Regions from separate parts of the Kribbella sp. NPDC004875 genome, predicted to be linked through region 3. Evidence: riboswitches for the same ligand, from Rfam matches in the RefSeq annotation. Region 3 holds a riboswitch; each other region holds the start of a gene.
The links. Region 3 has a riboswitch for ZMP and ZTP ahead of ACFYRH_RS15630 (glycine hydroxymethyltransferase). Riboswitches for the same ligand answer to the same signal wherever they lie in the genome.

Region 1 (4,208 bases), on a different contig from region 3:
GCGACGTACCCGCGCCGAGCGTGCTCCACGTCAGCACACCGGCGATCGGTATACCCGCCGGCCCCGCGCTCGGCATACCCACAGCCCATCCTCTCTGTGACCCGCGCGCGGCACGCCCCGCAGCGCAGAGCTCACCGAGCGGATGCCCACTGAAGCGGTGGGTTGCCCCCTTGAATTTCCGGGCGGCAACCCACCACCTCAGGGGGCAACCCACGAGATGACACACGGGCGCCCAGGCTGGGCGGACCGGGCGGGGGGCGCCGCACGGGGCCAGTGCTGTGCGGCGGCTGTGGGTGCCACCGGACGGGGCCGGGGCTTGCACAGGACGTGGTGCGTGGAGGCCTGTTATTTCCTGTGCCAGGGCACCGTTAGCTGGGTCACAGCACCGTTAGCTGGGGCACGGCACCGTTGGCTGGGCGAACTGGGTGGGCCGTGCGGACCGGGCGGTGGCGCCGCACGGGCCAGTGCTGTGCGGCGGCTGTGGGTGCCACCGGGCGGTGGCTTGCACAGGACGTGGTGCGTGAAGGCCTGTTATTTCCTGTGCAAGGGCACCGTTGCCTGGCCCAGTCACCGTAGCCTGTGCCCGGGCACCGTTGCCTGTGCCAGGGCACCGTTGGGTGGGGCGGGGCACCGTTGGGTGGGGCGGGGCACCGTTGGGTGGGGCGGGGCGCCGTTGGCTGGGGTAGGGCGCCGTTGGCTGGGGTAGGGCGCCGTTGGCTGGGGCGGGGTGGCGCGCCGGGGTGGTTATTGGCTGGTTCGGGGGGATGGGGGTGCCTAGCATGCGGGGCGTGACTGGTGACCCGTATGGCGATGAGTCGTTGGTGGAGCTTTATGACCTGGACAACCCGCCGGGTGACGACCATGCGTATTACCGGTCATTGGCGGAGGGTGCAGCGAAGGTCATCGACTTCGGGTGTGGCACCGGCATGCTGACCCGATCGCTGGTCGCGCCGGGCCGGGTGGTGATCGGCATTGACCCGAGTACGACGATGCTCGGGTATGCGCGCCGGCAGCCGGGAGCCGACGGCGTCACCTGGATCGACGGGGACCACCACGTGGTGCGGCCGACGGGCGATGTCGATCTCGTGGTGAGCAGCGGCAACACGATGATGCATGTCGCCGAACACCAGGCGTCGGTGAGCGCGATCGCCGCCGCGTTGCGTTCCGGCGGGGTGTTCGCGTTCGAGTCCCGCAACCCGGCGATGCGCGCGTGGGAGCAGTGGACGAGCGAGGCGACGTACGGCGAACGCGACACCGCGGTCGGGCATTTGAAGGAGTGGCTCGAGCTGATCGAGATCGCGGACGGCCGGGTGGTGTTCGACGCGCACAACGTGTTCCCCGACGGCCACGACGCGGTCTACCGCAACGTCTTGTACTTCCGGTCGGCCGACGAACTCCTGGCCGATCTCCGGATCGCCGGTTTCACGGGCGTGACCATCGACGGCGGATGGCACGGCGAGCCGCTCGCCGAGGACTCGCGGCTGCTGGTTGTCCGCGCTACGAAGTAGGCTGGCGGCACCGCGACTGGCGAGGGTGGATCACCACCAGGGAGCGAAGTAGCAAGGCGTCGTCCGCCTGGGCGCCTCCGATCGACTCGGAGGTCCCGATGCGTCTGCGGTACGGCATGAATCCTCATCAAGCGGCCGCTCTGGAGCACGCGCCGTTCACGGTGCTGGCCGGCGAACCGTCGTACATCAACATCCTCGACGCCCTGACCGGCTGGCAGTTGGTGCGGGAGGCCGCGCGAAGGTTCGGCAGGCCCGCGGCGGCGTCGTACAAGCACGTGTCCCCCGCCGGTGCGGCGCTCGGCGCGACCGTCGCGGAGGCGTACAGCAGGGCTCGGGACGCCGATCCGAAGTCGTCGTACGGCGATTTCGTCGCGGTCTCGCACCCGGTCGACCTGGAGTTGGCCGGCGTACTGAAGCGGGTGGTGTCGGACGGGATCATCGCGCCCGGGTACGACGAGGGCGTCATCGAGATCCTGGCGGCGAAGAAGCGCGGGACCTATCTCGTGCTGGAGATCGACCCGGAGTTCGAGCCACCGGCTGAAGAGGCGCGCGAGATCTTCGGCGTACGGCTGACGCAGGAGCGCGACGCACTGCCGATCCCGGCCGACCTCCCCGACGACGCCGTCCTCGGCATGATCGTTGCCCGGTACACCCAATCGAACACCGTGGTGATGGTGAAGGACGGCATGGCGATCGGGATCGGTGCCGGTCAGCAGTCGCGTGTGGACTGCACGCGGCTGGCCGGCGAGAAGGCCGCGCTCTGGTGGTCACGCTGTTCGGACGAACCGCTCACCGGCGTCACGATGGTGTCCGACGGCGCCCTGCCCTTCAGCGACAACGTCGAGGAGGCACAGCGGTACGGCGTCACGCACATCGCGGAGCCCGGTGGGTCGATCCGGTCGGGCGAGGTCGCGGCCGCGTGCGCCGAGCGCGGGATCCGTTGGTCCGCGACCGGCGTACGCCTGTTCCGGCACTGATCTCCGGCCGCGATCCCGAGGCGGATCTCCGGCACTGGTCAGGAGGCGGAGCCGACCTTCTCCCGCGGTGCCGGCGGTGCCGGTGGCTCGCCGCCTTCGAGCTGGATGTCGGGGACGATCCGGTCCAGCCAGCGCGGCAGCCACCAGGCCTGCGGGCCGAGCAGCGTCATCACGGACGGAACCAGGATCATCCGGACGATGCTGGCGTCGATCAGCACGGCGACGGCCATGCCGACCGCCAGCATCTTCACCGTCGGGTCGTCGTCCAGCACGAAGCTCAGGAACACCACGACCATGATCGCGGCCGCGGTGGTGATCACGCGCGCGGTCGCGCCGATCCCGATCGCCACCGCGCGGTGGCTGTCCTTGGTCGCGATCCATGCCTCGTGCACCCGGGACAACAGAAACACCTCGTAGTCCATCGACAACCCGAACACGATTGCGAACATCAGCATCGGCACGAACGACGGGATCGGCACCTTCTCGTCGATCCCGACCAGCGAGGACCCCCAGCCCCACTGGAAGACCGCGACGATCACCCCGTACGCTGCCCCGACCGACAGCAGGTTCAGGATCGCGGCCTTCACCCCGATCAGCAGCGAGCGGAACGCGACCGTGAGCAGCAGGAACGCGAGCAGCACCACGGCGCCGATCAGCCAGATCATCCGGCCGCCGACCTTCTCGGTGAAGTCGACGTACCCCGCGGTGGTGCCGACGACGAATGTCGGTTCCTGCTGGCTTGGCAGGACGTCGTCGCGGATCCGGTTCACCAGATCCTCCGTCGCCGCCGCCGACGGCGACGTGGTCGGGATGACGTTGATGATCGCGGTCGTCCCCGCGCTGTTCGTGGTCGGCGTCTGGACGGCCGCCACGCCGGGCTGCTTCTGCAGCGTCGAGGCGAGCCCGTTGAGCACCGACTGCTTGTCGCTCGGACTCACCGACTGCAGCTGTACGACGACCGTCAGCGGACCGTTGGCGCCCGGACCGAAGCCCTGCGCGATCAGGTCGTACGCCTTCCGGCTGGAGTCCTGCGCGGGATCGGTGCCGGCATCGAGCTGGCCGAGGTTCATCGACAGCAGCGGGATCGCCAGCACCAGCAGTACGACGGTTGCGGCGATGCCGTACGGCCACGGCCGGGCGCTGACCCGGCGCCCCCAGCGGGCGAACGCGCTCTGCTCGTGCTTGGCGTCGCGGCGTTCGTGTTCCTCCGCGCGGTGTTCGGCGACCGCGGCCTGGTCCGGGAGCTCGTCCTCGAGTTCGCGTTCCGCGGCCAGGTGCTTGCGGTCCTTGCGGTTCAGGATCAACAGCTTCGAGAGCCCGAGCAGCGCCGGGATCAGGGTCAGCGCGGCCAGCACCGTCACCGCGACCACGATCGCCGACGACAGACCGAGCGCGCCGACGAACGGTACGCCGGACACGTACAGCCCGAGGATCGCGATCACGACCGTCCCGCCGGCGACCAGGATCGCCGCGCCGGACGTCGACTCGGCGCGACCCGCCGACTCCTCGACACCCATCCCGTCGTCGAGCTGTTCCCGATGGCGGGACACCAGGAAGAGCCCGTAGTCGATCGCGACTCCTAGCCCCAGCAGAGTCGCCACGGTCGGCGCGGAGGTCGGGAACTCCTTGGCGGCCGCGAGCAGACCGAGGATCGCCAGCCCGCCGCCGACGCTGAAGACCGCCGACACCAGCGGGAGCGCGGACGCGACGATCGAGCGGAACA
Region 2 (4,208 bases), on a different contig from region 3:
GAGGCGGGCTTGACGGCGAGCTCGACCTCACCGACGGGACGGCCCGGGCTGTGGTCGATCCGCAGGTCCTCGACGTTGGCGCCGGACTCGGCCGCGTCCGCGAACAGCCGGGCGAGTTGGCCGGGGCGGTCGGGGATCGTGACCAGGACGGTGACCAGGTCGATGTGCGGCGTACCGTGCTTGCCCGGCACCCGGACCGCGCCGGAGACACCCTGGCCGAGGATGGCGGTCAGTTCGTCGCCGGCCTCTTCCTTGCCGAGAGCAACGAGAAGCCGGTCGAGCTCGCCGCGGATCTGCTCCAGCAGGCCGCTGAGCGCGGTCGAGTTCGCGGACACGATCTGGGTCCACAGCGCCGGGTCGCCGGCGGCGATCCGGGTGACGTCGCGGACGCCCTGACCGGACAGCTCCAGGTGGGACAACGGCGCGTCCGCGAGGGTGCCGGCGGCGAGCGCGGACATCAGGTGCGGCAGGTGTGACACCCGGGCGACGCCGAGGTCGTGGTCCTCGACGGACATCTCGACGGTCCGAGCGCCCGCTGCTTCGGCCAGTCGCCGCACCAGGTCGACGGCCTCGGGGTCGCTGGTCTCGTGCGGTGTGATCGCCCAGGTGGCTCCGTCGAACAGGTCGGCGCGGCCGGCCAGCGGGCCGTTCCGTTCGGAGCCTGCCATCGGGTGACTGCCGACGTACCGGCTGAGGTCACCGGTCAGGCGGCGGGCGTCAGCGAGTGGCTTGGACTTCACGCTGGCCGCATCGGTGACGACCGCGCTCTCGGTCTGCGCGAGCTGCTCGGCGATCACCGCGCCGACGTGATCCGGCGGTACGGCGACCACGACCAGCTGCGGCGCGATATCGACCCGGCGCGCGCCGGCCCCGATCCGCTCGGCCATCAGCGCGTTGTCCGCGTTCCCGTCGACGAGTTCGACGACCACCCCGAGCCGCGCCAGCGCGAGACCGATCGACGTACCGATCAACCCGGTGCCGACGATCCGGACCGGGCCGCGGAGCTCGGTCATGGGGCCTCCCGGCCTGGACTGAGGAGCGCAGGGAGCCCGGTCGCGGGGTCCCCGGTCTGGACTGAGAAGCGCAGGGAGCGCAGCGACTGGAGCGACGAGGGAAGACCGGGAACCAGACCCCGCGACCTGCCGCGCGCCAGCGCGGCATCAAGCACCGCGACTGGAGCGACGAGGGAAGGCCGGGAGTCACAGCCCCATGACCGCGCCGGCGCCGGAGGCCCGGCCAAGAGCACTGTCACTGGGCGCCGGTCAGGTCGGGACGGAGGGCGACGGCGCCGTGCAGGTAGACGTGCTGGATCTTGTCGCGCGACCGCGACGTCTCGGTGTGCACCATCAGGCGGACGACCCGCGGCAGCGCGTGCGGGACCGGGATCTCCTGCATGCACATCAGCGGTACGTCGGTCAGCCCGATCTGGCGGCCCGCGACGGCGGGAAACTCCGAGCGCAGGTCCGACGTGACGGTGAACAGGATGCTGATCAGATCCTCGTTCTCCAGATCGTTCGCCTCCAGGACCGCCTTCACCAGCTCCGCGGACCGTTCGAGCAGATGCTCACGCTCGTCCACGTCCAGCTGGGTGGCCCCCCGGATCGCCCGTACCGCCACGTCTCGCCTCCTTGGTCGTCTCCCCCAAACCTTAGGCCAATGTAGTCAAAGAGCGGACAGCCGTCTCAGCAGCGTCGACCGTCTGCTCCAGCAGCAGCGCGATCGTCATCGGCCCGACGCCGCCCGGAACCGGGGTGATCAGCCGGGCGACCGCCGCGGCCTCCTCGAAATGCACGTCCCCGACATTGCCCTCGTTGTAGCCCGCGTCGACCACCACGACGCCCGGCTTCAGCCAGTCACCGCGGACGAAGTTCGGCTTCCCGACCGCGGCGATCAGTACGTCCGCGGTCCGCACCAGGTCGGGCAGGTCCCGGGTCCGGGAGTGCGCGTAGGTCACGGTCGCGTTCGATGCCAGCAGCAACATGCCGGCCGGCTTACCGAGGATCGGGCTGCGGCCGATCACCACCGCGTGCGCACCTTCGAGCGGTACGTCGTACGCCTCGAGCAACCGGAGGATCCCGCCGGGCGTCGCCGAGCGGAACCCGGGATCCCCGAAGGCCATCGCGGCGAACGACCGCATCGTCACGCCGTCGACGTCCTTCGCCGGGTCGATCGCCTCGAACGCGGCCCGCTCGTCGATCTGCGCCGGCACCGGGTGCTGCAGCAGGATCCCGTGCACCGCCGGGTCCGTGGAGAGCTTCGTGATCTCGCCGACCAGTTCCTCGGTCGTGGTCTCGGCGGGCAGCACGATGCTCCGGGACGCGATCCCGGCCTTCTTCGACCGGTTCTGCTTCATCCGCACGTACGTCGCCGACGCGGGATCGTCACCGACCAGCACGGTCGCCAGACACGGCTGGACGCCGTACTGCGCCTGCACCGCCTGCGCGCGCTCGGCCGCCTTGGCCACCATCTCGGCGGCCAACTCGGTCCCGGTCATCAACTCGGCTGTCATCTGTGCACTCCTCGGAAGACGAAGGTGCCCAGGCGCGCGGCGAAGCCGGATGGCAGACCGTTCCCCGGTGGTCGTCCACCTCAGCGCCAGTCGCGGTCCGCCCTCAGGATACCGACCCTTCGGGCGGGCCCAGACCTCACGGCGTCCGGCTGAGCTCCAGCACCGGAATCGTGCGAACGCCCGCGGTACGCCGTTCGTACTCGGCGAAACCCGGATAGCGGCGGGCCTGCTCGGCGTAGATGCGGTCGCGATCAGCGCCAGTGACGTCGGTGACCTTGACCTGGTACGTCTCGATGCCGACCTCGACGGTGGCCTCGCCGGCCGCGGTCAGGTTGCGGTACCAGTCCGGGTTCGCCGGGGCGCCGCCCTTGCTCGCGAACACGTAGATCACGTCCGGGTCGGTCTCGCTTCGCAGGTACATCGTCGGGGCGACGTACTCCGCACCGCTCTTGCGGCCGCGGTGATGCAGCAGAACCATCGGCGCGCCCTCGAACTGCCCGCCGACCCTGCCTTCATTGGCGCGGAACTCCGCGATGATGCCCGCGTTCCAGTCGCTCATAAGGCTCCTTTCAGAGAAGTCCCGCATGGTCCAACGCCAGATACGCGGCATCGATTCCGGTCATCGCACCGGGAGTCCGCAGTTCGGCACGGAACGCGTCCACCGACAGCTCGACCGGCACACAGTCCTCAGCCTCGTCCAGTTGCTGCTTCCCGTCCGGACGGCAGCCGCGCGCGATCGCGACGTACTTGCGGAACGTCGACGACGAGCCGGACCACTGCCAGCCGACCACGTCGAGCGTCTCGCAGGTGTAGCCGGTCTCCTCCTCGAGCTCACGGGCACCGGCGACCGCCACCTCCTCGCCGGGCTCCACCAGGCCGCCGGGCAGGTTCGTGACGACGCTGTCCGGGCCGGCGCGGAACATCCGGATCGTGACGATCCGTCCCTCCGGCGTCAGCGGCAGCACGGTGACCCCGGAGGCCACCCCGGCCTCGGGACCGAGCACGTCCCACTCGACCTCGCGACCGTCCGGCATCCGGTACGTGCGCAGGCGCACGCTCAAGAACCGCTGGAAGCCCTGCTCCTCCCCCAGCAACTCCCACGGCGCCGGATCGGCGGGCCGAGACGACTCAGCCGCCACGGTGTCCGTGACGGCTGAGCTCTCGTGCTGATCCGTCACAGCGGACGGTCGTCGTCGGGATTCTCCGGCGGAGCCACCGGTACGTCGTCCGACGGCGGCGCGACCGCGGTGTCGTCGGCCGACGCGGACGTGGTGTCCTCGGCCTTCGCGGAACCAGAGTCCTCGGCGTCCTCGGAGCCGGTCGGTTCCTCGGCAGGCCGGGACTCGGACAGGATCCGCTCCAGCGTCTCCTCGGTCATCCGCTTGAACTTCCGTACCTGGGACCTGGTCCGGTCCAGGACGGCGACCTCGAGCTGGTCCGGGGTCAGCGCCCGGACGTCGGTGCCGTCGTGGCCGAGCGCGTCCACCGCGAGCCGGAGCGCGCCGGCCAGCGAGATGCCGTCGGTGTAGTGCTCGCCGACGTAGTCCGCGACCTGCTCGGCCGGGCCACCCATCACGGCGTACCCGCGGACGTCCGCGATCGAGCCGTCGTAGGTGAGCCGGTAGATCTGGTCCTCGGCCGACGAGGACCCGACCTCGGCGACCAGGATCTCCACCTCGAGCGGCTTCTCACCGCCGGA
Region 3 (4,208 bases):
AGCTGCGTTGACCTCCGTGACCTGTGCCTTGTGCGGCCACAGCCGGTCCACGACCGCGTTCAACGCGGCACCGATGAGTACGGCGATCGCGGTCATGTAGAGCCACATCAGTACGGCGATCGGCGCGGCCAGTGGCCCGTAGATCGACGTACCGCCGACGGTGCTCTGTAGGATCCAGCGGAGCACGAAGCTGCCCAGGATCCAGATCGACAGTGCCAGGAACGACCCCGGCAGATCGGAGACCCAGGGAGTCCGGATCGGCACCGACAGGTGGTAGAGGGTGTTCAGGAAGCCCGCGGACAGGATCGTGACCACCGGCCAGTACAGCTGGTTCAGGAAATCCAGCCGGTGCGGCAACAGGTCGTTGACCGCGCTCGGTCCGGCCAGCACCAGCGGCAGCACGATCACGCCGATGATCAGCGCGGCGCAATACAGGCTGAAGGACAGCGCGCGGGTGCGGACGATGCCGCGCTTGCCGCCCATCCCGTACATGATCGTGATGGTGTCGACGAACACGTTCAGCGCGCGGCTGCCGGACCACAGCGCCAGCACGAAACCGATCGAGATGACGTCCGGGCGGCCGCCGTTCAGCACCTGGTCGAGCGTCGGCGCGATCACGTTCTTGATCGAGTCGTCGGTCAGCGCCCGGGCGGCCAGGTCGACGATCTGCTGCTTGATGTCGTTGATCGTCTCGACCTCGAACCACTTGCTCGCGATGTAACCGAGCGAGCCGGCGAGCCCGAAGATCAGCGGCGGCAGCGAGAGGATCGCGAAGAACGCCCCCTCGGCCGCGAGACCGGTGACCCGGTAGCGCAGGCAGACCCCGATGGTCTGGGTGAGCAACTTCCAGGTCGTCGAGGGGATCCTGCGAACCCATGCCAAGGAGAGGGAGCTCCCACCCGTGGGTCCTGCCCCAGAACGTGCCATACCGCTTACCGTACTGACATGGCGGACCCATTCGCGGTAACGAACCAGGCTCCCCCACTGCGGGGCGTGAACTTCTTCACCCGCGACACGGCACTTGGTGACGCTCTGCGTCCGTACGCCGGTGAGTCGGGGGCGATCACGAGCGACGCCGGACTGCAGCGGATCGGCGAGCTCGCGGGCTCCGAGGAGGCCCGCGCGCACGCTCTCCCGGCGAACCAGAACCCGCCGGTCCTGCGCACCCACGACCGCTACGGCCACCGCGTCGACGAGGTCGATTTCCACCCGTCGTGGCACTGGCTGATGGAGCAGGCCGTCGGTTTCGGGCTGCAGGCCGCGCCGTGGACGAGCGACCGCCCGTCACCGCACCTGACCCGGGCCGCCGGGTTCTACCTGTGGTCCCAGGTCGAGCCCGGCCACGGCTGCCCGATCTCGATGACGTACGCCGCGGTGCCCGCGCTCAAGGCCGACGAGCGGCTCGCGAAGGAGTGGATACCGCAGCTCGCCTCGACCGAGTACGACGTACGGCGGCTGCCCGCGGCGGAGAAGAACGGCGTGCTCGCCGGGATGGGGATGACCGAGAAGCAGGGCGGCTCGGACGTCCGGGCGAACCTGACCACCGCGACGCCGGCCGGTGCCGACGGTGAGTACCGGCTGCACGGGCACAAGTGGTTCTGCTCGGCGCCGCAGGTGGACGTCTTCCTCGTCCTCGCCCAGGCGCCGGACGGGCTGAGCTGCTTCGTCGTACCGCGGGTCCTTGCCGACGGCAACCGGAACCCGTTCGCGCTGCAGCGGCTCAAGGACAAGCTCGGCAACCGGTCGAACGCGTCCAGCGAGGTCGAGTTCCACGGCACCGTCGGGTATCGCCTCGGCGACGAGGGCGCCGGGGTCCGGACGATCATCGAGATGGTCGCGGCGACCCGGCTGGACTGCGTGCTCGGCTCGTCCGCGCTGCAGCGGCGGGCGCTGGTCGAGGCGATCTGGCACACGCGGCACCGCAGCGCGTTCGGTGGGCTGCTCGCCGACAAGCCCGCGATGCAGAACGTGCTCGCCGACCTGGCGATCGAGAGCGAGGCAGCCACAGCGCTCGGTATGCGGCTCGCCGCGGCGGTCGACGCGTCCCTGGCCGGCAACGAGCAGGAGGCCGCCTTCCGGCGGATCGGCTTGCCGTTGGCGAAGTTCTGGGTGTGCAAGCGGACGCCGTTCATGGTGGCCGAGGCGCTCGAATGCCTCGGCGGCAACGGGTACGTCGAGGAGTCGGGCCTCCCGCTGCTCTACCGGGAGTCGCCGCTGAACTCGATCTGGGAAGGTTCGGGCACTGTCAACGCGCTCGACGTACTGCGGGCACTCCGCCGGCCCGAGTCGCTCGACGCCTGGCTGCTCGAGGTCGGCGCCGCGCAAGGTGCCGACGCGCGGCTGGACGCGGCGGTGAACGACGTCCTGCAAGCGCTTGCTGATCTCGGGAACGCCGAAGCCGGCGCGCGCCGGCTGGCCGCGCAGATGGCCCTGTGCCTGCAGGCCTCGCTACTGATCCGGCACTCCACTCCCGCGGTCGCCGACGCGTTCGTCGCGGCGCGATTGGCCAACGACTGGGGCGGTGTGTTCGGCACGTTGCCGAGGACGACGCCGTTCGAGCAGATCGTCGCCCGCGCGATAGGGTGAGCTGGTCGCGACTGGCGCGCTAGGTGGAGTACCACCGGGGAGCGAAATCCGTCGGCACCGTGCGCCTGGGTGCCTTCGACCCACTGCAACCGCAGGAGAGACAACGATGACTCAGCCCTTCGACGCCGCCGCCGCGTCGGCCGCGTACAACAACGCGCTCCAGGTGATCGCCGCGGTGGAGCCCACCATCGCCGGCGCGATCAGGTCCGAACTGGCCGACCAGCGTTCCTCGCTGAAGCTGATCGCGAGTGAGAACTACGCCTCCCCCGCCACCTTGCTGACGATGGGCAACTGGCTGTCGGACAAGTACGCCGAGGGCACCATCGGGCACCGTTTCTACGCCGGCTGCCAGAACGTCGACACCGTCGAGCAGACCGCCGCGGACCACGCGACCGCGCTGTTCGGCGCACCGCACGCGTACGTCCAGCCGCACTCCGGCATCGACGCGAACCTGGTCGCCTTCTGGGCGATCCTCGCGCAGCGGATCGAGTCCCCGGCACTGGCCGAGGCGGGCGCGAAGCACGTCAACGACCTCACCGAGGAGGACTGGACCAAGCTCCGCAAGGCGCTCGGCGACCAGAAGATGCTCGGCATGTCGCTGGACGCCGGCGGTCACCTCACCCACGGGTTCCGGCCGAACATCTCCGGCAAGATGTTCAACCAGCACTCCTACGGCACCGACCCGGAGACCGGCCTGCTCGACTACGACGCAGTGGCCGCGGCCGCTCGTGAGTTCAAGCCGCTGATCCTGATCGCCGGCTACTCGGCGTACCCGCGCAAGGTGAACTTCGCCAAGATGCGCGAGATCGCCGACGAGGTCGGAGCCACGCTGATGGTCGACATGGCGCACTTCGCCGGCCTGGTCGCGGGCAAGGTCTTCACCGACGACTTCGACCCGATCCCGCACGCGCACGTCACCACCACGACGACGCACAAGTCGCTGCGCGGCCCGCGCGGCGGCATGGTGCTCTGCCAGCCGGAGTACGCCGAGTCGGTGGACCGCGGGTGCCCGATGGTCCTGGGTGGTCCGCTGAGCCAGACGATGGCGGCGAAGGCGGTCGCGCTGGCCGAGGCGCGGCAGCCCGCCTTCCAGCAGTATGCGCAGGCCGTCGCCGACAACGCGGTCACGCTGGCCGAGGGGCTGATGAAGCGCGGCGTGAAACTGGTGACCGACGGCACCGAGAACCACCTGGTGCTGCTGGACGTCTCGTCGTACGGCATCACCGGACGGCAGGCCGAGTCGGCGCTGCTCGACGCGGGCATCGTGACGAACCGCAACGCCGTACCGCGGGACCCGAACGGCGCCTGGTACACCTCCGGCGTCCGGATCGGCACACCGGCGCTCACCACCCGCGGCTTCGGCGGCGACGAGTTCGACCGGGTGGCCGAGCTGATCGTGGACGTGCTGTCCGCGACCACGCCGACCACCACGTCCGCGGGTGCTCCGTCGAAGGCGAAGTACGTGCTGGCCGACGGGGTCGCCGACAAGACCAAGGCCGCTTCGGCCGAGATGCTCGACAAGTTCCCGCTGTACCCGGGCCTCGAGCTCAACTGATCGCCGGCTCAACTCATCACTGACTGCCCGCTCTCACTCTGCTGGGGGCGGGCAGCTCTCTTCGGCA

Region 1: it holds a riboswitch for ZMP and ZTP, as region 3 does, so the genes downstream of both, ACFYRH_RS20595 (5-aminoimidazole-4-carboxamide ribonucleotide transformylase) here and ACFYRH_RS15630 (glycine hydroxymethyltransferase) in region 3, are expected to answer to the same signal.
Region 2: it holds a riboswitch for ZMP and ZTP, as region 3 does, so the genes downstream of both, ACFYRH_RS24470 (bifunctional 5,10-methylenetetrahydrofolate dehydrogenase/5,10-methenyltetrahydrofolate cyclohydrolase) here and ACFYRH_RS15630 (glycine hydroxymethyltransferase) in region 3, are expected to answer to the same signal.

What each region holds. Positions count from the first base shown of each region.
Region 1 covers NZ_JBIALI010000003.1:708,734-712,941, forward strand. The annotation lists gene ACFYRH_RS20590 (class I SAM-dependent methyltransferase) at 822-1,508, shown strand; ZMP/ZTP riboswitch at 1,511-1,588, shown strand; gene ACFYRH_RS20595 (5-aminoimidazole-4-carboxamide ribonucleotide transformylase) at 1,607-2,485, shown strand; gene ACFYRH_RS20600 (MMPL family transporter) at 2,524-4,208, opposite strand, start outside.
Region 2 covers NZ_JBIALI010000004.1:463,310-467,517, reverse strand. The annotation lists gene ACFYRH_RS24480 (prephenate dehydrogenase) at 1-1,013, opposite strand, end outside; gene aroH (chorismate mutase) at 1,249-1,617, opposite strand; gene ACFYRH_RS24470 (bifunctional 5,10-methylenetetrahydrofolate dehydrogenase/5,10-methenyltetrahydrofolate cyclohydrolase) at 1,649-2,509, opposite strand; ZMP/ZTP riboswitch at 2,529-2,613, opposite strand; gene ACFYRH_RS24465 (nitroreductase family deazaflavin-dependent oxidoreductase) at 2,646-3,068, opposite strand; gene ACFYRH_RS24460 (NUDIX hydrolase) at 3,079-3,687, opposite strand; gene prcA (proteasome subunit alpha) at 3,684-4,208, opposite strand, start outside.
Region 3 covers NZ_JBIALI010000002.1:962,719-966,926, reverse strand. The annotation lists gene ACFYRH_RS15640 (YhjD/YihY/BrkB family envelope integrity protein) at 1-882, opposite strand, end outside; gene ACFYRH_RS15635 (acyl-CoA dehydrogenase family protein) at 946-2,586, shown strand; ZMP/ZTP riboswitch at 2,586-2,664, shown strand; gene ACFYRH_RS15630 (glycine hydroxymethyltransferase) at 2,693-4,141, shown strand; gene ACFYRH_RS15625 (DHA2 family efflux MFS transporter permease subunit) at 4,150-4,208, opposite strand, start outside.